Regions from separate parts of the Paenibacillus sp. fava2 genome, predicted to be linked through region 1. Evidence: predicted binding sites of a transcription regulator. Region 1 holds the regulator's gene; each other region holds the start of a gene.
What was found. Region 1 encodes Rex, which represses fermentation and respiration genes when NADH is low (regulators of the CRP and FNR family bind a similar motif). Its sites were predicted from a motif close to TTGTGAAATATTTCACAA; they were not measured.

Region 1 (5,949 bases):
GCTTGCCGCCCCGTCAGTGCCCAGTGAGACTTTGACTCCCGCACGAAGCAGGTCCGGCACACGTGCAACCCCGCTTGCCAGCTTCAGGTTGCTGCCCGGATTATGGGATACTCCCACACTGTATTTGGCCAAAATTTCAATTTCTTCATCATTCAAATGAACACCATGGGCGATCAGAGACGGGCGGGTGAACATGCCCAGCTTCTCCAGATGTGCCACCGGACGCAGGCCGTAATCGGTCACATTCTGCTCCACTTCATGGCGGGTTTCGGACATATGCGTGTGCATCGGCAGGTCCAGATCATGAGCCTCCTGAACAAATTTCACGAAGAAGTCCGGCGGACAGGTGTAAGGCGCGTGAGGCGAGAGCATTGCCGTAATTCTGCCGTCCGCTTTGCCGTGCCAGTTACGGGCAAATTCCACGGCTTCTGCGAGCTTCTGGTTCTGCACATCTTCAGGACATAGACCGATAGCACCGCGCATCAGAACAGCACGGATACCCGACTGTTCTGTAACCTCGGCCACCCGGTCCATATGATCATACATATCAAGGAAGGTAGTTGTTCCGCCCTTGAGCATCTCCAGAACGGACAGGGCTGTTCCCCAGTACACATCATCACCGGTAAATTTCGCTTCCATCGGCCACATTTTTTCCTGCAGCCAAGTCTGAAGCACCATATCATCGCCATATCCGCGCAGCAGCGACATCGCCGCATGGCCGTGGGTATTGACCAGTCCGGGCATGAACAGCAGACGGCTGCCGTCAACCGTCAGAACGCCTTCTTCTGCTGCAGGCTTATCTTCTCCTATGTATGTGATCAGATCATCCTCTATCGTCATATAACCGCTCAGGACAGGCTGAAGTGAGCCAGCTACAAGAAACCGGCCGTTCGCGATTATCGTTTTATTGCTGCTCATCGGTAATTTCTTCCTTTCCGTCATGCAAATAGTAGGCAAGGCTCTGCAGATCAGTCGTAAAATCGGCCGCATGGATACGGATCGACGGCGGAGTCTTCAGAATAACCGGAGCAAAATTAAGAATAGCCTCGATGCCCGATTCCACCAGAATGTCGGCTACATTCTGCGCTTCACTGTCCGGTACGGTAATAATGCCGATCCGGATCCCCTGCTCACGGATGGTCTGGCCCAGCTCCTCCATCGGCTGAACCGTCAGGGAGTTGATTTTCTGGCCGACCTTGGGTGCGTAGGAGTCGAATACGGCAGTGATTTTCATCGTATCTTTCAGATAAGCATTATAATTGGAAAGGGCGTGGCCCAGGTTCCCCGCACCGACCAGAGCCACGTTGATCTGCTGGTCAAGCTTAAGGATATGGCGGATCTTTTCAATCAGATAGGATACATCGTAGCCGATGCCCTTCCGGCCGAAGTCCCCGAAATAAGCCAGGTCTTTGCGGATCTGTGCCGGATTAAGATCAAGTTTCTGTCCCAGCTCCTGGGAAGAAACGGTTGCAATTTCGCGTTTCTGGAGATCATTCAAGAAACGCAGATACACTGGGAGCCTGCGTACGACAGCCTCCGATATTTTGTCCGATTTCATGTCTTCTCCTCCTAAATTTAGTATAACTCGGATGTGTATGAAAGCCGCACCGCTCCCCGATACTCAAGCAAACAGGAAGCTGATGCGGAACTAGACTAAGAATGAAATGAATGCAGTTTAGGAAATGCCGCCCTCCAGCCATTCCTCGATTCTCGGAACCATCTGGTCAGTCAGCATATGCTCCATCTTGGGGCCGGGCAGTGAATACAGGAAATACTTCCCGTAGTAAGACTCGATGACCCTGGTATCATATACAATGACAATTCCCCGATCCTGGGCGGTGCGAACCAGCCGGCCGAAGCCCTGCTTGAAGCGGATGACCGCCTGGGGTACCGACAGCTTCATGAACGGGTTCTTCTTCTGTGCCTGCAGCAGCTCGGCTTTGGCCTCTGCAAGCGGGTGGTTCGGGGGCTGGAACGGCAGTCTGACAATCGCCAGACAGCTGAGCGCATCTCCGGGAATATCCACGCCTTCCCAGAAGCTGCTGGTTCCGAGCAGTACCGCCGCAGAATTGTCCTGAAAACGCCGGATCAGTTTGCTGCGGCTCCCCCCTTCTACACCTTGCCCAAGTACAGCGATGTCCTCTGCGGCCAGTGCATCCTTAAGCGGGTCATAGACCTGCCTTAGCATCTTATAGGAAGTAAACAGCACCAGCATACGGCCTTTGGTTGCCACAGCAGCTTCTGCCAGTGAGTGCACCAGTTTGTCAACAAACCTGGCATCCCCTACACTGCCCTTTACGCTCGGAAAATCACGCGGGATAACAAGCAGTGCCTGTTCGCGGTAATTAAACGGTGAAGGCAGCAGCGCTGTCATCAGCCTGTCCTGCTCCGCAGCCTCGCCCAGTCCGAGATTATCGATCATGAACTGGAAGGATTTATCCACAGACAGCGTTGCAGAGGTCAGCGTTATACTTTTCTTCTTGTCGAAGAACAGCTCCTTGAGCTGGGCACTGACATCTACCGGTACAGCATACAGCTGCAGGGATTTGCCTCGGTAATTGCTGCTGCCTTCCATCCAGTACACAACATTCTCATCATTCAGGCCCATGAAGAAGCGGATCTGCTCGCGGATCGAGGCCAGATCCTTAAACAGGCCGCCGATGTCGGTTACCAGACTGTCCGAGGAGGACTGGCTGTCGGTATCGCGCATTTCACTGAGCATCTTGTCGCCCCTGCGGATAATATCACTGAGGCTGAGATTCAGTGTGTTCTCCAGCGCAGCCAGCTCCTCCCAGTCCCTTGGCTTCTTGCCGGGGTGCAGGCGTGACACCAGCTGTCCGGCCTCACCAGCTGCCGCATCACTGCGGTCTGGCAGCAGTCCGAACAGCTTGTCGCTGAGCACATCCCAGGTTTCCTTGACGGTAAGCAGATCCGGATAGATCCGGTCGATGACACTGCTCCATTCGGAGGCCTGCTCGCTTCCAGATGATTGCAGGGTCTGGCGCAGTGCCGGGAGCTGGCCGCTCTTACTGTCCTTGTATAGCCGTGTCAGCGTATGGGCCACAGTGAAATACTTCATCTGCATGCCCAGATGCTTGCCCGCCACATCCTCCAGATGATGGGCCTCATCTATAACAAGATGCTCATAGGCAGGCAACAGCTGATGTCCCGCCTTTACATCTGCGAACAGCTTGGAATGATTCGTAATGACTACATCGGCAATTCCGGCTTCATGCTTGGCCCGGTGGTAGTAGCATTTACGGAACCACGGACAGGACCGGCCCAGACAGGAGTCGGTGTCACTGGCTACACTTTCCCAGAAGTCGCCGCCGCGGCCGCTGAGATTCAGCTCCTCATCGTCACCGGACAGCGTCTGGGTAAGCCACACAATCATTTGTGCTGCTGTAAGCGTTTCTTCCCTGGTACTTACGAAGTCCTTGTTATTTATTTTATGTTCAAACTTGCGCAGACACAAATAGTGCCCTCTTCCCTTAAAGACGGCAGCCTTGAACGGAAACGGGACCACTGTAGTCAGGAGGGGGATGTCGCGCTCACGCAGCTGATCCTGCAGATTGATTGTATGTGTGCTGACCATCACCTTCTGGTCCGTACGCACGCTATGATAAATAGCCGGCAGCAGGTAGCCCAGCGATTTGCCGGTGCCGGTACCCGCTTCAATCAGCAGATGCTTTTCTTCCTGAAGGGCGGTCTTTACTTCGCCGATCATTATCTCCTGTGCTTCCCGCGTCTCATACTGCGGTAACGTATCCTTAAGCCGGGCTGTTACCTCAGCCATGTAGTCCTCAAAGGATACATTCTCCAAAGGATTGCCGGAACCCTCCTCGCGCGGTGAAACAAGCTCATTCCAGTCGCCGACCGCAAGTGCCAGCTGACGGTGAAAGGTCAGCTCGCCCTCCGGCTGGAAGGTTTCCATCTCCCGCTCATGAAGCAGGCCATCAAAATACCAGGCCAGATCGCTATCTTCGCCGGCAAACAGCTCATTCAGGCGTTGAATGGTCAGCAGCGGCAGGCTGTACAGCTCGTCAAGGCATTTAAGCAGCACGAGCGCAGTGGCCAATGCATCGCTGTCAGCCTGATGCGGACGCTCATGCGTCAGCTTGAAATGCGCACTGACTGCACCGAGCTGATAGGTGGTCAGCGACGGAAAGCATATTTTGAGAAAATCAATCGTATCGAGAATCCGGCCCTGAAACGGCAAGTAGCCGCAGCGGTCCAGGGCATTCTGTAAAAAGTGAAAATCAAATGCGACATTATGCCCTACCAGCACAACATCATCCAGCAGCGGGACCAGCTCCATCATCATTTCATCCAGCTCCGGCGCATCCGCAACATCCGCGTCGGTTATGCCGGTCAAGCCTGTAATAAAAGGAGGAATCGGTGTTCCGGGCTTGACATAGGACCCATATACCCGGGAAACAGACCGGTCTTCTTCTATAATGGCAAGGCCAACCTGGATGATCTCACCCACAGATTGGGTTCCCGTAGTTTCAAAATCAAGCACGGCAAATTTCATTGTAAGTTCTATTCCCTTTCACTTGAGACTCCATATCAGCATAACAGAAGTTACGTAAAAAGGCGATGCAAGCCGCTTGTTCAAGTGGATGCATCGCCTAAATGAAGGCTATGATTACAAAAGCGAAACAAGCTGGTCCCCGAACTGGAGCTTACCGCCCTTTTTGCGGCAGACCTCCAGATTGACATTCGGCTCCGGCAGAGCCGGATCATACTGCAAAGACAAACCGAACAGTTCACTTGCCTCAAGGAAGCGCTCCTGTGAGGCCCTGATGCAGCCCAATGCATTATAGATCATCGCCTTAAGCTTGCTCTCCCGGATCAGGGCGAGCATATGGTTCAGATGGCTCCAGGCCGTCTCCCCGTCCCCTTCCTGCAGATAAGCCATGGCCAGATACAGCCGGGCGGCCAGGCTGTCCGGATAACGCCGGATCACTTCCTGAAACTGCTGGATACATTTGCCGTACATCAGGAGCTTATAATACCCCTGGCCCCGGACAAAAGAATCCATGGCAAGCTCTGGCGCCTCCTGCTGAGGCACTTCTTCCTCAGGCTCGAGCGCAAGCTCAGTCTGTTCCCGGAACTGGCTCAGCTGCTCGGCAAAGGCCAGCCACTCATCCATCACTTTATCACTGAGCCTGTGAAGCATGTTGTACTTGCGGATCAGTTCATTCCGGTACTCTCCCTCTGAAGAGGGGTAGTCACGGGCAATCTCCTGGAGCATCTTGTTCATCTCAGCAAATAAATGTTGAAACATCGGGCCATCCCCCTTTACTGAACATGAAATCAGCCTAAGCTTGCCTGCCTTCATTTTTCGCAAAGTCGGGGCGGTTCATCCCTGCCATTGATTACATGGCCTGCAGCTGCCTTATCAGGCGATTGTAGCGTGCAGCTCATGGTCAGCCAGCTTGACCGGCTTATTGTCAGCATCCACAAACACAACCGTCGGCTTGTGGCCGGCCAGTTCATCAGCGGACAGCATTGCATAAGAGATGATAATGACTGTATCGCCAGGCTGCACCAGGCGGGCCGCCGCCCCGTTCAGGCAGATGACGCCGCTGCCGCGCGGGCCGGGAATAACGTAGGTTTCCAGCCGGGAGCCGTTGTTGTTGTCCACAATCTGTACCTTTTCGTTCTCAAGCAGATCGGCTGCTTCCATCAGATCCTCATCAATCGTAATGCTTCCTACATAATTAAGATTGGCTTCTGTCACCGTCGCCCGGTGAATTTTGGATTTCATCATATGTCTAAACAAGGGCGGGAACCTCCTTCGGAATAAATACATTATTGTCGATCAGCCGGGTTCTGCCGAATTTGACTGCCAGCGCAATGATGATCTCACTATCGGAGGCAGTAAGCGCTGATCCCGGTTCCAGAGCCTCCAGATCAGGGAAAGTCAGAATTTCCACATAATCG
Region 2 (5,949 bases), 2.1 Mb from region 1:
CTGTTACATATATGTCGTCAATCCATCCAGTATCATCCCAAAACAGGGTGAAGAGCAAGCTTTTACATTACCGCTTTATCGCGTTATTCAAATATAGAATCTTAGTGTAATCAGACGGATCCGGACACTTCCAACACCTGCTTCCGTTTCTTCACTTCCACTGTAGCCGAGAAGAAGGTTGCGCCCCCGGCCATGTCGCTAAGCCGGTCCGGTGTAAGCACGTTGACCCGCTGCTTCTTGCCTTTTCCGCCCCACCACAGCCCCTGGCTGATCACGGTGCCCGGCAGCATTTTATCCGTCACCATGGCTGAAATCTCCACCGCACCTCTGCCATTGTATACAGTGATTTCGTCACCGTCCGCAATCCCCCGGGCAGCTGCATCCAAAGGATGAATCTGCAGGACCGGCGCCTTCTCCAGCTTCTGATGCTTCTCTACATTGCCGAAGGTCGAATTCAGGAAATTATGGTTCGGCGGCGAGATGAACATCAGCGGATAATCTGCTCCCTGCTCAGGCCGGCGCACTCCGTCGTAGCCTTCCTTCAGCGGGGTATAGACCGGAAGCGGCGGCAGGCCGGCAAGCTCCATCGCTTGGGAATAGAGCTCGATCCGGCCGGAAGGGGTCGGCAGCGTCTCCAGAAAATGCGCCTTCGGTGACATATCCAGCTTCACGAACCGCTCAGCCTTCAGCCGCTCCAGCGTTACCCCGTTCAAATACGGGTTATCCGGATAATCAAGTGCGTCACGGATCATCTCCTCCTCCGGCTGGCCGAAAACTTCCGGTTCAAAGCCCATGGCTTGGCCCAGCAGCGAAAAGAGCTCGACATTGCTTTTGCATTCACCCTGCCGCTCCAGAATAGGCTCCTGAAGCTGCATATAATGATGCCAATAGGAGCTGTACAAATCCGTATTTTCAAAGGTGGAGGTTGCCGGAAGCACAATGTCGGCATACATCGCCGTATCGGTCATAAACAGATCATGCACCACCGTAAACAGATCCTCGCGGGCAAACCCCGCCTTTACCTTGTCGGCACTCGGCGCTACAACCAGCGGATTGGTGCCGTAGACGAATAAGCTCATGATCGGCTGTTCCTGCTGTGCCAGCGCTTCGCCGATCCGGTTCATGTTGATGCTGCGTGTCTGCGGGTTGCTGCGCAGATCATGCCGGGCCAGCGCCTGCGAATGAACGGAGCTGTAGCCGCCGTTGGACCTGACCGCCCCGCCGCCCGGCTTCAGCCAGGCACCGACCAGCGCGGGCAGGCAGGCAATGCTGCGGACGTTCATCCCGCCATTGTCATGATGCTGCAGCCCGTTGCCAATATGGATATACGGCACCTCAGCTTCGCCGTACAGCCTGGCCAGCTGCTCAATATCTGCCACAGGCACGCCGGTAATTTCCGACACCAGCCCGGGCGGATACCTCAGTGCCTGCTCCCGCAGCTCCTCATGCCCTACCGTATACTTTTGCAGAAAAGCTTCATCGGTCAGTCCGTCGCGGAACAGAATATGCATCAGGCCAAGCGCCAGTGCGGCATCTGTTCCCGGGTACAGCGGCAGGAACCAGTCCCCCCACTGCGCCGTGCGGTTGCGGTGCACATCAATGACCACAACCTTTGCTCCCCGCTTGCGCGCCTGCTCGGCAAAAACCACCTGATGCATATTGGTGCTTACAATGTTGCCGCCCCAGACGATGATCAGATCGGCGTTCACCGTATCCTCCGGATTGGCTCCCCCGTCAATACCCATCGTATACTTCCAGCCGGTTGTCCCGGCTGCATTACAGATTTTGGCGTCCAGGCGGCTTGCGCCGAGCCTGTTAAAGAAGCGGCGGTCCATCCCGCCCACGCTGAGCATACCCATATTGCCGTAGAAGTAGTACGGCAGAATACTCTCTGGCCCGTGCCCGGCTGACAGCTGCTTGTACCGGCCGGCAATCTCCGCAATCGCTTCTTCCCAGCTGATCTGTTCAAAGGCTCCGCTGCCCTTGGGGCCTGTGCGGCGCAGCGGGTGCATCAGCCGCTCCGGATGATGCACCCGTCCGGCCATGTTCCGCACCTTATTGCAAATTGCCCCTTTCGTGACCGGATGTGCCGGGTTTCCTTCAACTTTTACAATTTTCCCGTCCTGCTTATGCACCAGCAGCCCGCAGGTGTCAGGACAGTCCAGCGGACATACCGCCGGAAAAACGCCGTCACTGCTATGCTTCAAAGCGGATGTCCTCCTTTAATTACTCGGTTAAATGAAGCTTAATATCGTATAAAACAGCTCGTCTGTCCATTGTATAGCGGGCGTTCCGGGGCGTAAAGAAAATCACCGGAATCCGGCTGTTTCGATGCCGGTATGTCCGGGTAATAGAGCATATGAAACACTCCCTATTTATTCGCCGTGAACCCGATTTCGTTCCCCCGAGTCGGATCTGCACGGCGAATTTTGTTTTGCAGGCATTTTTTATAAATGAAAAAGACACCCCCCGATCACCAGCCGCCTGCTCCGTTAATAATGGATGCTGGCCGGTCATGCAAGGAGTGCCTATGCTATTCATTCTATGAAGCCCGTTCACATCAGCTTCGGATTACTGTTAAGCGTGTTTCTTCACAGCAGCTGCCGCTACACCTTCAACTGACTGGACAGCTGCAGGCGCTTTGCGCAGGTAAGCCATGTAATAAGCTGCTGCTACAAAGATTGCTCCCCCGGTAAGATTACCGAGCCACACCGGAACAAAGTTGGCGACATATTGTCCCCAGGTGAAGTGTCCTTCAAATATGGCAGCAGGGATCAGGAACATGTTAGCCACAACGTGCTGGAAGCCGATGGCAACGAACGCCATAGTCGGGAACCAGATACCGAGAATTTTGCCGCTGAAATTATCCGCCCCGTAGGAGAGCCACACTGCCAGCGCTACCAGCCAGTTACAGCCGATCCCGGAAACAAAAGCCTGCACAAATGTAACATCAATCTTATGCTCAGCCATACTGACCAATTTCTCAAGATATACGCCTTCAGCCGTCAGACCGACTACATGACCAAAGAAATAAGCAACGAACAGGGCGCCTGCCAGGTTGCTGAGCGTGATCAGCACCAGGTTCTTAATGACATCCCAGAACGAAATCTTCTTCGCTATAAAAGCCAGCGGCACCGCCATCATATTGCCCGTCAGCAGTTCCCCGCCCGCCAGCAGTACCATAATCAGCCCGACCGGGAAAACAGCAGCCCCGATAAAGTTCGCGATGGAGCCCCATTCAGCCGGAGCACCCGCAATGACACGAATATCCAGTAAAAATCCCAGCGAAATAAATGCCCCTCCCAGAAAACCGAGAATAAGCACGGCTGCAAGCGGGTTATGGACCTTCTTGATTCCGTTCTCTACCGTTACCTCGGCAATCTGTTGCGGTTTGTTGTATGCCATGATTCCTATCCCCTTCGAAAATTACTTAAAATTTGTTCCTTTATCCCATTGTAGCGTGATCCCGATCACATTTACGTGATAAATATCACCACAAGAAACGCTTCGTGAAAGTTTTCACTGACATGTCAAATTTAGCACAGCACAAAAAAGATGAATGTTAAAAAAAACACAGTAACAGTTCATTCGCTTTTATGTATAACAGCCCCATAATCCCCGCTGCCGCGTCCTCAAATCCATCTTTTCTGACATGCAAAAAACCGGAGCCAGGGCGGCTCCGGTCGGACTTAATCCATCTATAAATTATACATTTACTGTCTCTCTGCGTTCCACTGTCTTGGGCAGTGCCTGCAGGCCGGCCGTGTTCAGGAAGTTCCACGGCTTGTTGTAATGCGGCTGGAAGAAGAAGTCGATAAAGGCCAGCTGGTCAACCGTCATCCGGTTCTGGATGCAGACAGATACCGTATTAATGGACTGGGTCAGGTCCATTTTGGACATAATCTGTGCGCCGAGAATCCGGCGTGTGCCGCGGGCATAAACGACCTTCAGCTGCACTTCTTCCACAGTCGGCATAAATTCCGGACGGTAGTTGTCGGTGATCATTACGCTCTCTACCTCGATGCCTTCTGCCTTGGCTGCTTCTTCAGTAAGCCCGGTGCCGGCAATATTATCTTCATAAATTTTGATACCCGAGGTACCCTGTGTCCCCATATAAGGAATGGTATTGGCAACCAGATTGCGGGCTACAAGTGTACCCATGCGGACCGCATTGGTCGCAAGCGGAATATAGGCATGCTGTCCGGTCGGATTGTAATGGATCGCGCAGCTGTCTCCGGCAGCGAATACATCCGGCAGGCTGGTCTGCATGTAATCATTGACCATAATCGCCCCGTTAGGCAGCATATCCACCTGGCCCTTGAGCAGCTCTGTATTCGGACGGAAGCCGATGCAGAGAATAACCAGATCCGTTTCGTGCTCGCCTTTGCTCGTAATAACCTTGGTTACTTTACCGTTCTCGCCGGCAAAAGAGCTTACCTTTTCACCGAGAGCCAGCTTGATGCCGTGGTCCTCAAGCGATTTTTGAATCGGAGCTGTAAATTCCTCGTCCAGGTATTTGCTGAGGATACGCTCCTCACCGTCAATCAGGGTTACCTGCTTGCCGTTCATCTGGAAGGCTTCAACCAGCTCGACCCCGATGTAGCCTGCGCCGACTACGGTAATTCTTTTTACCTGCTCAGCCCGCTCAATAATGGTGTTCGAGTGGTTGTAGTTCTTGGAGAGCAGGATGCCGTCCAGATCCATTCCTTCCAGCTTGGGAATAATCGGCCATGAGCCGGTAGTCATAATCAGCTTGTCATACGTATCATTAAATTCCTCACCGGTTGCCAGATTGCGGGCACGCAGTGTTTTGGCGGCGGTATCTACATTAATAACTTCATGGCGCATCTTGGTGGTAACACCGAGCTCAGCCAGCTTTTCCGGTGACGAATAGAACAGGCCCTGCGGGTCTTTAACCACTCCGCCTACATATAGGGCAATGCCGCACGACAGGAATGAGATATTATCATTGCGTTCGTACACCGTAATCTCGGCGTCCGGGTAAAGCTGTGCGGTATTAACAATTGCGGCGGTTCCGGCATGGGTACATCCAATGACTGCTACTTTCATGATTTCTTCCTCCTCCAAATTGGCAAGCATATTTATTTAATATTTGTTTGCGTATGTGATAAATTTCACTTTATACGTTGATTATATTGTGATTTTTCTCACATTACAAGTATAATTGTGATTTTTCTCACATTGTTCACAATTTGGAATGCCTTCTGGTTTGTTATCTGCAGCCGGCATGCTGCTCCGGTTATTATTTTCCCCAAGCAGGCGGAGTTTATGTCTCCCTGGCGGCAGGAAGCAGCGATGTAAGGAATCCCGGTGTATCCTGTAGGCGCCTATTTATTTTTACCCAAAAAAAATCCCTGATACCACAGCGGCAAGCCGCCGGGCACAGGGAGAAGCATTAATTTTTTTTCATTTGGACAGCCTATTCCAGGCCGTGCAGCACGCCATCCTCATCTACCAGCAGCCCTTCAGCAGCCGGTTTGGCCGGAAGACCCGGCATTGTAACCATGTTGCCTGTGATCACTACGGCAAAGCCTGCGCCAAGGGACAGTGTGATATCACGCACTCCCATCGTAAAGCCTTCCGGCGCACCCAGCAGCCTCGGCTGGTCGGAGAAGGAATAAGGTGTTTTGGCCATGCATACCTGGAGCTGCTGCAGCCCAAGCTTCTCGATAACAGCCAGACTGCGTTTGGCGGCCGGTGAGAAGGCTACTCCGGTCCCCCGGTAGATTTCGTTGACGATTTTATTGATTTTGGACGGAATGTCGAGCTGGTCCTCGTAGAGCGGAGCAAAGGTCCCGCCTGGTGCATGATCCAGCAGCTTCTTCAGCTCTCTTGCCAGCTCCAGGCCTCCTGCTCCGCCCTCGGCCCACACCTTGGAGACGGCAGCAGGAACACCCAGGCGGCGGCAGGCCTCCAGCACTGCATCGA
Region 3 (5,949 bases), 1.7 Mb from region 1:
ATTCAGCCGCAATAACCGTGGGGTGACCCTGACTGAGGAGGGAAGCAGATTGCTGGACTACACCGATCAAATTTTAGGCTTAATGGAGGAGGCCAGATCGTCAGTCAACCCGGAAAAATGGAAAACTACACTGGCTATAGGTGCTCCGCAGACGCTCTCTGCTGTCCGTATTCCCCGGTTATTGTCTTCCTTTTTGCAGGATAACAGGATCGATATCAGGATGAAAACGGATCGTGCGGAGCGGTTACAGGAAATGCTCCAGTACGGGGAGGTAGAGGGGGTTTTTGTAAATGGTACATTCAATAACGTTCTCTTTACACCGGTATATACTTATGATGAAAGAGTCGTGGTCATTTCCCCCAAACCTGGTGAGCATAGTAATGAGCTTCTCGGGCATCATTTGATCATTAACAGTGATCAGAACTGCGTGTATAGAAGGAAGTTATTGGATGTTTATATGAAAAAAAAGGAGTCAATCAACCAGACAGTTATGGAATTTGACTCCCTGGAAGCAATTCTGCAGGCGGTTAATGACGGACTGGGGATCAGCGTTATTCCGGCAGACATTGCCTACAGCCGTAAGGAGCTGCAGTCCGTTCAAATGGAGGAGCTTCCGGATCCGGTCAGGGTCAGCTTTATAGTAAAGCAGGGCAGAAAGCAATCCCGGCCATTAAAGCAGTTCATCCGTTTTTTAGAGGAGAGCTGAACAGAAAAAAAGCCTTCCGCGTCATGACGGAGGGCTTTTTGGCATATCCTACAATTCATACAGCAGGAGCAGAATCAGATGAATTCCACGAATTCATTAACAGGCTTGCGGTAGCCGCGCGGTCTGATTTTGTGCTTGTTGTCCTTGCCGATTGTTATCATCAGGACGGGAACAAGATTGTCCGGCACTTGGAGTGTTGCATTGACCGCCTCCGGTACAAATCCGATCATCGGGCATGTATCCCAGCCTCTGTCCTTGGCAATCAGCATGAACTGCATAGCGGAGAGGGAGGCATTGCGGATTGCTTCATCGCGCTGGAAGGCTTCGTTGCCTTCATAAGCATCGTTGATAGACTGGATGGTGCTGTCGTATTCCTCCTGGCTCATGGCGCCGAGCAGCTTCAGACCGCTGTAGATCTCCGGCGCCTGCAGGTAGGCATTTTTGTCCCCATACACGACAATCACAGCAGAAGCGGTATGTACCTTATACTGATTATAAGCATCCTTCCGGATCTGCTCCTTGACGGCCGGATCGGTAATCACCTTGTAATGGGTGTGCTGCAGATTGTTGCTGGAAGGAGCCAGGCGGGCAAGGGAGAACATCTCCTCCAGCTCTGATTTGGTAATCGTAACACCTTCAACAAAATTCATGGCGGATCTGCGGGCTTGAACTAAATCTGAAAAAGTACTCATTGTTATGCCTCCGTTAGCTTATGTATTGGTTAATAAAAATCAATAGCTGATGTTTTATAATAAACTTACATTTAGTTACTTGCTAAAGATAGCATGGTGTGTGTGGATCGTCAATGCTTTTAAGCATGGATTCATAAATTTTTTTATAAAAAGAAGAAAATTCGAGAAAACGACATTATAGAAGTGATTATTATCACAAAATAAGGTTAAACGGGTAAAAACTTTGTGACATATTTAACAAGAACGGTGGTATAATAGGCACACTGACTTTGTGAGTTAGATTAGAAAAACGCAGTTATGTCAATGTGAAGGAGAGACTAAAATGTCAGAAACGATTACGCAAACAGTGCCTGAACAGGAGCAAGCGGCAGCCGCAGCAAAGAACCCAAAGGAGGATCTGCTGGAGCAGCTGCTGAAGCCGGAGGTTCAGGAATCGCTGACGCTGCTGGTGCAGGAGCTGCCTAAGCTTACCCAAATGGTCGGAGTATTATCGAAATCCTTTGATTTTGTACAGGCGGTTGCAACGGATGAGGTACTCAAGAATGATACAGTTGGTGCTATTAAAGAAATTGCCGAGCCGGTTGTAGGGTCGGTTAAAAACATGGCAGCTACCATTATTGAAGCAAAAGACCGGGCCGAGGCAAGTACGGAAAACATCAGCCTGTTTGGCATGATGAAAATGATCAAGGACCCTCAAGTGCAGAAGATGCTTCGTTTCATGAACGCTTATCTTCAAGTCAGCGGCGAACGCAGCACGCAGAAATAGCCTGAATACCAAATTATCACACATGTATGGACGGAGGAAATAGAATGTCAAAACATATCGTAATTCTGGGTGCAGGGTACGGCGGCTTGCTGAGCGCGCTGACTGTACGTAAATATATGAGCAAAGCAGAAGCAAAAGTTACCGTGGTCAATCAATACCCGACCCATCAGATCATTACGGAGCTTCACCGCCTGGCTGCCGGCAGCATCGCGGAGAAGGCCATTGCCATGCCGCTCGTTAAGCTGTTTGCCGGCAAGGATATTGATCTCAAAATCGCCAAGGTAAAATCGTTCTCTGTGGACAACAAGCAGATCAGCCTGACTGACGGCTCAACCCTGTCTTATGATGCGCTGGTTGTCGGCCTTGGCAGCATAACCGCTTATTTCGGAATTCCGGGCCTTGAGCAGTACAGCATGGTCTTGAAATCGGCAGAGGATGCCAAGAACATTCATGCCCACATTGAAAATAAAATCGCTGAATATGCGAAAAGCAAAAATCCGGCGGATGCAACCATTCTGATCGGCGGCGGCGGCCTTACCGGTGTCGAGCTGGTTGGTGAAATTGCCGATGTACTGCCTAAGCTGACCAGAAAGTACGGGGTTGATCCTAAGGAAATCAAGCTTCTGCTCGTTGAAGCCGGTCCTAAGATTCTGCCGGTACTGCCGGATCACCTGATCGAGCGTGCGACAGCCAGCCTTGAAGCACGCGGAGTACAGTTCCTGACAGGCCTTGCTGTAACCAACGTTGAAGGCAATACCATTGACCTCAAGGATGGACAAAAGATCGTTGCCAATACTTTCGTCTGGACCGGAGGGGTACAGGGTAATCCGCTGGTCGGCGAATCCGGGCTTGAGGTCAACCGCGGACGGGCGACTGTCAATGATTATCTGCAGTCCACCTCGCACAAGGATGTATTCGTCGCCGGAGACAGCGCCGTTTACTTCGCGGCTGACGGCCGTCCATATCCGCCTACTGCCCAGATCGCATGGCAGATGGGTGAGCTGATCGGATACAATCTGTATGCAGCCCTGAACAACAAGACGCTGGAAACCTTCAGCCCGATCAACTCGGGGACGCTTGCCAGCCTTGGCCGTAAAGACGGGGTAGCTATTATCGGAGGCAGCTCGACTCCGCTCAAAGGCCTTCCTGCAACCATGATGAAGGAAGCCAGCAATATCCGTTACCTGACTCACATTAAAGGCCTGTTCAGTCTGGCTTATTAATTCTTAGCCGCGCTGTAATCCTTAAAGGCATCTATACAGCCCCCTCAATCATCCTGAAGCATGCATGCCAGTACAGGCACAGGAGATATGAGGGGGTTTTGTGTTTTAGTCAGCTTGTTATTGTATTTCCGGGTTATGGAAAATATCCGCTGTACTATTCTTCTCCCTTTGCTATAATAGCCTTGTTTATATCAATCTAATTCCGTATAGGAGGATTTGAGATATGGGGTTCAAAGACAATGACGTGATCGTATTTATCGGCGACAGCATTACGGACTGCGGACGGGATTACAATGATGCCGGGTCGCTTGGAAGCGGTTACGCTCTGATGGCAGCCGCCCGGCTTGGGCTGCAGTATCCGGAGAAGAAGCTGACGGTATATAACCGCGGGATTAACGGCAACCGGGTGACCGATCTGCAGCGCCGCTGGGACAAGGATTGCCTGGAGCTGAAGCCGGATTGGGTATCGGTCTATATCGGAATCAATGATACATGGCGCTGGTATGATTCAGGCTTTGAGACAACAGCAGCAGAATTTGAAGCCGCTTACCGGGATCTGATTGAACGGACCAAGGCGGCGACGGATGCCAGGCTGGTGCTGGTTGAGCCGTTCGTCCTCCCTGTGCCGGAGGACCGGAAGGGCTGGCGCACGGATCTGGACCCGAAAATTCATGTGGTGCGTTCGCTGGCAAGGGAATTCGGTGCAGTGCTAGTCCCGCTGGACGGTTTGTTCGCGGCCGCATCAGTCAAGGCGGAGCCTGCTTTCTGGGCGGGTGACGGCGTTCATCCTTCTCCAGCCGGCCACGCTCTGATCGCCGAGGCCTGGCTGAAAGCGGTTGGAGCTATCCGGTAGCCACATACAGCTACGAATGACAAAAGACTGATCCGACAGGTTAACGCTGCGGACCGGTCTTTTTTTGGCTGGCAGCCCGGCGGTTACGCTGTTTATTTTATTATGCTGCCGGAGACTGTTATAATGGAAGGATACATATGGACTTGGAGGTGGAGCCTGTGAGACGGCTTCTGCTTATCGTGCCTGTGTCATTGATTATTGTATTATCCGGCTGTGCCAATGATTTGGGTTATATTAATGCCCGGTGGATCAGTGAGGTTTCGCTTGTTTATCATGCTTTGGATCATGAGAAGACGGCTGTCCCGTTTGATTCCAGGTCCTTTACCGATACCGTATTTATTAAAGATGTTGCTGATGCCATGAACCAGAGCAAAAGGATACCGGGAGACTTGGATTATGATGCTGATTTTCGGATGAAGCTCACTTATGGTGACGGATATACCGAGGATTATATTTTGGCGCTTGGTGGAGCCGCCGGCAATCCGGGCTTGCTGCTGTCAGCAGACAGGAGCAGTACAGGGTATACCATACCGGCCAAGTATGCCGACAGGCTGCGGGCGGTCATTTTTGGCAGCGGGACGCAGGCAGTTGCTGGAGCTGTACCATTGCAGACGGACATTGCCATCGACAGTCCCTTCACCATATCACGTAATCCGCTGCTTCAGGTAGCTGGCATACCCGGATACTTGAATCTGGAGCTGATCAGAGGCATGTACCGGGAGGACTGGAATGCACTCTCACCGCTTGCGGGCAGAAGCTGGAGCGGCGATTTCCGCCTGAGCATTACAGGTGAAGATGGAGGGCTTCTGCACACTTTTCCATTAAGTGATCAATATAATGAAGGATTAGAATTTAATGATTTGTTTCAGATTGAATTCGGTGATTATAACGGCGACGGCAATCCGGATTTTACGATTGGGCAATACGGCTCAAGCAATGGTAACGTTTATAAGCTTTTTACGATCAACAAGGATTACTCTATTCAGGAGCTGATCGTTGAGCGGACTCCGGAGCTGTTTATCAGCAGCCCTGCAAGGTATTCCGTGAAGTTGACCGAAACCGCAGAGGGCTTTACGTCAAGCCATTATGACAATTCAACCGGCCGGCAGGCGGTTTATTCGTACCGCTGGGATGGCGCTGTGTTTCAACGGGTTCAATGAAGCTATTTAACTAAAGGACGTGGACAGATGACAAGCGATAATGATCAAGATTTGCAAGGACTTAAGGCAGCAGGTAAAGTGGTCGGACATACAATTGCCGAGATGAGGAAGCAGGTAGTGCCCGGTATGACAACGGCCGAGCTTGACGGGATTGGCGCAGCGCTGCTGGAGCGGTATGGCGCGAAATCGGCACCAAAAGTAACCTATGATTTTCCGGGGAGCACCTGTATCAGTATTAACGATGAGGTGGCTCACGGGATTCCCGGCCCGCGGGTTATCCAGCCGGGTGACCTGATTAACATTGATGTCTCGGCTGTGCTGAACGGATATTATGCGGATGCCGGAGTCTCCTTTCAGCTCCCGCCCTATAATGAGAAGCTGCTTCACCTGTGCCGCAGTACAGAAGAGACTATGATGAGTGTGATCAACCATCTGCGGGCGGGGATGAAGGTCAATGAAATCGGCCGTGTGATGGAGCTGGAAGCCGGTAAACGCGGCTATAAGGTCATCCGCAACCTGTGCAGCCACGGGATCGGCAAAGCGCTGCAT
Region 4 (5,949 bases), 3.6 Mb from region 1:
TATCCAGTATATCCAGCAGCTGTGCCGTGGTCGCCGACGGCCCGTCATCAAAGGTCAGATATAGGGTCCGCCCTTTAACGTCCCCTTCTCCGGAAGGTTTAGCCGGACTTACAGCCTGCGGCTTCAGTTCGTCCGCATACTGCTTCACAAAAGCCTCATCGCTCATGGCCGCCGACCCGTCGCGGACTCTCAGTAAATATTTATCTCCCTGAAAGGTTATGCTATACCCGAGGTATCCGCTGAGCTTCACCGGTACCATCAGATTCCCGTTCTGCAAGAAGCTGTCCATCGGCACAACTGTACCGTCCTGCAGCTTTAAGCCGCCGTTATTCTTGAGCAAAAGTACGGATTTGCCGCCCGCAGCAACCGCAATTCCGTCAGTCAGCCCGGTAATCGTCCACTTCAGCTCTGCAGATACAGCCCGCAGGGGGACATAATAGCTGCCCTTAACCGGCACAGCTTCAATTCCGGTCAGCTTGTCATTCACACCCAGCTTCAGGCTCGGGCCCGCACCGGCTGCACTTGCTGCAGTCTGCAGCACACCAAAAGTTACAAATAAGGACATAAGAACAAGCATTACTTTTTTAAACACAAGCAAGAGCTCCAATCTATGTATATTTGCCTCTAACTCTACCATACATAGATATAACGTAATTTGAGAGATTGTAACCGGGTGCCTAAAATATTGTTACTTTTTCACGCTGTGACAAATCACACAATAGCACTTTACGCCAATAGGAGTGCAACTTTCGTCGAATACTGTCAGACCAACAAATAAAGCGGTTAATTTCTGTGAATTTCACACATTATAATTGTGACGAAATTAGCAACAATACGGTAATTTTGAACAAAGTTTGAACAACCTTAAATTTAGCTTAAAGCCCGCCGCTACAGTGATCTTTGTCATACATAACTGTACTTGTAACAAATTGATCACACATCTTTAACTTTATCGCCATTTTTGAGGACGATTATAGATATTTTTACAAATTATGTATTTTGCAATCCGGGTAAGTAATTCTTACTATATATACAGGTTATTAATTCGCCCGCCAGCAACGAACGGCTAATGAAAAGAATTATTGAAGGAAGGAGTTCTATATGAAAAAAAAGGGACCGTTATACGCTTTGTTTCTCAGCCTGCTCTTTATTCTTCCGGGATGCAGTTCGTTAACCGTACTGAATCCTAAGGGCCCGGCTGCACGGACGCTGTCTGACACCATTATCCTCTCCATTGCGGTGATGGCCTTTGTCCTGGCAGTTGTCTACATCTTATATATCTTCGTCCTGGTGAAATACCGGGCAAAGAAGAGCAATGAAGGCTACATTCCTGAACATGAGGAGGGCAATAAGGTTCTTGAAGCGATCTGGATTATTATCCCGATCATCATCGTGGCCTTCCTGTCGGTTGTGACTGTAAAGTCCACCCATGCCGTAGAGAATGTGGCGAATGAGTATAAGGACCAGAAGCCGCTAGTCATCTATGCCTCCTCCTCCAACTGGAAATGGCATTTCAGCTATCCTGAGGAAGGCATCGAAACAGTAAACTATGTGAACATCCCGGTTCACCGTGCAGTTGAGTTCAGACTGTATTCCTTCGGAACGATCACCAGTTTCTGGGTTCCGCAGCTGGCCGGACAGAAATACGCAATGAGCGACATGCTCACCTATCTGAACCTCTCTGGTGATACCGTAGGCTCTTATATCGGAAAGAACTCGAATTTCAGCGGTAAAGGCTTTGCCCACATGGAATTTGAAACGCTGGTTATGACTGACGCGGATTATCAGGATTGGATTAAGGAAGTGAAGGAGACTGCTCCTGCGCTGACAGAAGACGAATTCAAGGGCCTTCTGGCCGCCGAGCATCTCGGACGCAAGACTTATTCTTCTACCCATCTGGAATTCAGTCCGCCTCCTGGCGATCACAGCGAGCATATGAGCGGTGACGGCATGGAAATGGATATGCAAAACGGCGGCGAAGAGCATGAGGACAACAAGGAAATTCATCCTTCCCCGGCACCTTCAAGTGAGACTGAATTCAAACTGGACCCGAATCCGGAGCTCTTTGAGCCACTGCCGACTTCCGCTGTCCAGGAAAATTCTCAACGATAAAGATTAGATCCGCAACAGCAACAACCTGAAAGGAGCCACCCTAATGGATTTAGAAAAATTTAAGGTTCACGGCGGAGCCTTAATATATGGAGCCATGGCCAGCATCGTCCTTGCTACCATTGCGATTATTATCGGGCTGACCTACTTTAAGAAGTGGGGCTATCTGTGGCGCGAATGGCTGACTACCGTGGACCACAAAAAAATCGGGGTTATGTATATCCTGGCTGCCCTCCTGATGCTCTTCCGCGGCGGCGTGGACGCCATGATGATGCGTCTGCAGACTGCAGCACCTGAAATGAAGTTCCTTGATGCACAGCACTATAATGAGGTCTTTACCACTCACGGTCTGATCATGATCCTCTTTATGGCCATGCCGTTTATCATCGGTCTGATGAATGTCATCATTCCGCTGCAGATCGGCGCAAGAGACGTTGCTTTCCCGCGTCTCAACGCCGTCAGCTTCTGGCTCTTCTTTTTCGGGGCCATGCTGCTTAACATCTCCTTCGTCATCGGCGGTTCCCCGGATGCAGGCTGGTCCGCTTACTTCCCGCTGGCGAGTCTGGAATTCAGCCCGACTGTAGGGAACAACTACTACTCTCTGGCGCTGCAGATTTCAGGTATCGGTACGCTCATTACAGGGGTTAACTTCATTGTTACCATCCTCAAAATGCGCGCTCCGGGCATGACACTGATGAAGATGCCGATGTTCACCTGGTCTGTTCTGATTACCAACATCATTATCGTCTTCGCTTTCCCTGTGCTTACCGTAGCACTGGCACTGATGATGTTCGACCGCCTGTTCGGCTCGCAGTTCTTCACGATGGCCAACGGCGGGATGGATATGCTCTGGGCCAACCTGTTCTGGGTATGGGGACATCCTGAAGTATATATCGTTATTTTGCCGGCCTTCGGTATTTATAGTGAGATTATCGCCACCTTCTCTAAAAAGAACCTGTACGGATATACCTCCATGGTATTCAGTATGGTTATCATCTCCCTCCTGTCCTTCCTGGTATGGGCGCACCATTTCTACACCATGGGTCAGGGCGTAATGGTCAACAGCTTCTTCTCCATCACTACAATGGCGATTGCTGTACCGACAGGGGTCAAAATATTCAACTGGCTGTTCACCCTGCGTAAGGGCCGGATAACCTTTACTACACCGATGCTGTACACGCTGGCCTTTATTCCGATCTTTACCATCGGCGGTGTTACCGGCGTCATGCTGGCGATGGCCAGTGCCGATTACCAGTACCATAACACGATGTTCCTGGTAGCGCATTTCCACTACGTTCTGATTCCGGGCGCTGTGTTCGCCGTTATTGCCGGGTTCCACTACTGGTTCCCGAAAGTATTCGGCTTCCGTCTGAACGAACGTCTCGGCAAGCACGCTTTCTGGTGGATCATCATTTCCTTTAACGTAACCTTCTTCCCGCTGTTCTTCCTCGGTCTGATGGGGATGACACGCCGCATGTACACCTATTCGGAAGAGACCGGCTTCGGTCCGCTGAATATGCTGTCGTTCGCCGGAGCGGTAGGTCTGGCTATCGGTTTCGTTCTGCTGGTGTACAACATCTACTGGAGTACCCGCTATATGCCGAGAGACACAACAAGCGATCCTTGGGATGGACGTACCCTGGAATGGGCTACACCAAGTCCGATCCCTGCCTACAACTTCGCTATTGTGCCTAAGGTTAACTCCCTGGATCCGTTCTGGGAAGCCAAGCAGAAAAAAGTATCGCTGTTTGAAGATAAAATCACCAAGATTCACCTGCCTAACAACACTGGGAAGCCGTTTATCCTGGGTGTAATCTTCTTCTTCCTGGGCTTCTTCCTTGTATTCAGCATGTGGATTCCTGCTATTGTTGCCGGAGTCGGTGTTATCGTTATGCTGGCTGCAATGTCCTTTGACCAGGATCATGGCTTCTATGTAAGTGCAGAAGAAGTTATTGCTACTGAAAAGAAACTGCGGGGTGAGACTGTATGAAAATAGATGCGTCGAAGCCGCTGGAATATTCAACGGAAGAAAACAGTAACAAAATCTTCGGCTTCTGGGTTTTCCTTGGAGCTGAAATTCCGCTCTTTGCTACATTGTTCACTGTATACTTCGTTATGGTTAACCGTTTTGCCGACGGACCAAGCGGCCCTGAAATTTTTGAAATCGGCCCCTTGCTGATATCCACCTTCCTGCTCCTGACGAGCTCGTTCACGATCGGCCTTGCCGTGCACGCCATGCGCCTCGGCTACAAGAAGGCTATGATGTTCTTCATGGGGATTACACTGCTGATGGGTCTGGGCTTCATCGGCGTTGAAATCGAGGAGTTCCTCACCTACGTTCATGAAGGAGCAACCCTGCAGACCAGCGGCTTCCTGTCCAGTCTGTTCGTATTGCTCGGAACTCACGGTGCCCACGTCAGCTTCGGCTTCCTGTGGGGAGTAGGGATTATGATTCAGTTGTGGCGCCGGGGGATCACACCCGCTACCGCCAACAAGACTTTTATCTTCTCACTGTTCTGGCATTTCTTAGACGTAGTCTGGATCTTCATCTTCAGCTTCGTCTATCTGAAAGGAATGATGTGATATGATAAAGCAACTGTTTCCAATCCGTCATGTAATGGGCTATCTGGCCTCCCTGGTTCTTTCAGCCGCTGCGCTGATTGTTATTTACGGTGATCTGTCCCACGCAGCCAACGTGGTGGTTCTCACGGTCACAGCAATTATCCAGGCATCCCTGCAGCTGTTCGTGTTCATGCACATCGGCGAATCAGCAGATACCAAAAAAGAGCTTTACATCAACATTGCCTATGCTTTGTTCGTAGGCCTGATTACCCTTTTCGGTACCCTCTTCATCTTCGTATGGGGCTGGTACGCGTAAGCTTTACAGCTTCATAATCGTTTTCACAATACAGCCCGCTTCCGGCATATGCTCCGGTTGCGGGCTTTTTTTTCGTGATGGGACACCTTGCCTTCAGGCATTTTCAACAAACATTCAGCCCGGGTTCAACCAACATTCAGCGCAGGCTCAGATGGTTCTCAGTTAGCGGTTCTACAATGTAGTTATTCACAGCACAGAAAGATGGAACTACATAGCAGGGCCTACACTAACAGCAAAGGATGAGAACAAGTATGAGTAAAAAAAGTGGAATGAAGGGTTTTGTCGTTGGAGCCGCCGTAACCGCCTCACTCGCCATGTCAGTATCAGCTTATGCCGACACCATTACGAAAAAGATTGCCGTCACCTACGATGATATTATCGTTGAACTGAACGGCCAGGAAACCGCACTGAAGGATGCCACAGGCGCGACTGTAGAGCCATTCATCTATAACGGCACCGTCTACCTTCCGGCCAGAGCGATCTCGGAAGCGGTCGGATTAACGGCCAGTTATGACAAGACCACCAAAACCGTCAGCCTGACCGGGGCCGGCGAAACGGGTTCAGCACCGGAAGAAGCAGCCGGAACTGCAGATGCGGCCAGCTTAGGGAGTGCAACTTATCTGCTGGACGGCAGCACTGCCAGCAAAACAGATGAATCCTTAACTGCGGTGACAACAGATACCTCCGCAGTCAAAGTTACAGCCGGCGGTGCCCTCACGCTAAACGGAGTGACTTTGAGTAAAACCGGCGGCACTTCCTCTGAAGACAACAGTAACTTTTACGGGCTAAACGCCGCGCTCCTTGCAGCCGGGGGCAGCACGGTGTCCCTGAATGATTCAACCATTACCACCAGTGCAAACGGAGCAAATGCCGTATTCGCAACCGGTGCCGGGTCAACAGTCAATGTATCCGGTGCAACCATCACAACTACCGAGGATTCATCCCGCGGTCTGGATGCCACC

Region 2: AC4G46_RS30350 (formate/nitrite transporter family protein) is a predicted target of Rex. The motif match lies at 3,508-3,525, and genes of this name have one in related genera.
Region 3: AC4G46_RS13135 (DUF1641 domain-containing protein) is a predicted target of Rex. The motif match lies at 1,622-1,639, and genes of this name have one in related genera.
Region 4: qoxA (cytochrome aa3 quinol oxidase subunit II) is a predicted target of Rex. The motif match lies at 813-830, and genes of this name have one in related genera.

The regions. Positions count from the first base shown of each region.
Region 1 covers NZ_CM177755.1:4,801,555-4,807,503, forward strand. The annotation lists gene AC4G46_RS21070 (amidohydrolase) at 1-918, opposite strand, end outside; gene AC4G46_RS21075 (redox-sensing transcriptional repressor Rex) at 905-1,558, opposite strand; gene dinG (ATP-dependent DNA helicase DinG) at 1,676-4,534, opposite strand; gene AC4G46_RS21085 (tetratricopeptide repeat protein) at 4,649-5,290, opposite strand; gene panD (aspartate 1-decarboxylase) at 5,405-5,788, opposite strand; gene panC (pantoate--beta-alanine ligase) at 5,781-5,949, opposite strand, start outside.
Region 2 covers NZ_CM177755.1:6,870,940-6,876,888, forward strand. The annotation lists gene AC4G46_RS30345 (molybdopterin-containing oxidoreductase family protein) at 111-2,207, opposite strand; gene AC4G46_RS30350 (formate/nitrite transporter family protein) at 2,578-3,405, opposite strand; gene AC4G46_RS30355 (FAD-dependent oxidoreductase) at 3,706-5,070, opposite strand; gene AC4G46_RS30360 (formate--tetrahydrofolate ligase) at 5,441-5,949, opposite strand, start outside.
Region 3 covers NZ_CM177755.1:3,085,948-3,091,896, forward strand. The annotation lists gene AC4G46_RS13125 (LysR family transcriptional regulator) at 1-706, shown strand, start outside; gene AC4G46_RS13130 (nitroreductase family protein) at 781-1,398, opposite strand; gene AC4G46_RS13135 (DUF1641 domain-containing protein) at 1,721-2,164, shown strand; gene AC4G46_RS13140 (NAD(P)/FAD-dependent oxidoreductase) at 2,209-3,387, shown strand; gene AC4G46_RS13145 (SGNH/GDSL hydrolase family protein) at 3,611-4,240, shown strand; gene AC4G46_RS13150 (YhfM domain-containing protein) at 4,399-5,400, shown strand; gene map (type I methionyl aminopeptidase) at 5,428-5,949, shown strand, end outside.
Region 4 covers NZ_CM177755.1:1,114,769-1,120,717, reverse strand. The annotation lists gene AC4G46_RS04870 (polysaccharide deacetylase family protein) at 1-565, opposite strand, end outside; gene qoxA (cytochrome aa3 quinol oxidase subunit II) at 1,102-2,112, shown strand; gene qoxB (cytochrome aa3 quinol oxidase subunit I) at 2,156-4,099, shown strand; gene qoxC (cytochrome aa3 quinol oxidase subunit III) at 4,096-4,692, shown strand; gene qoxD (cytochrome aa3 quinol oxidase subunit IV) at 4,694-4,987, shown strand; gene AC4G46_RS04845 (stalk domain-containing protein) at 5,239-5,949, shown strand, end outside.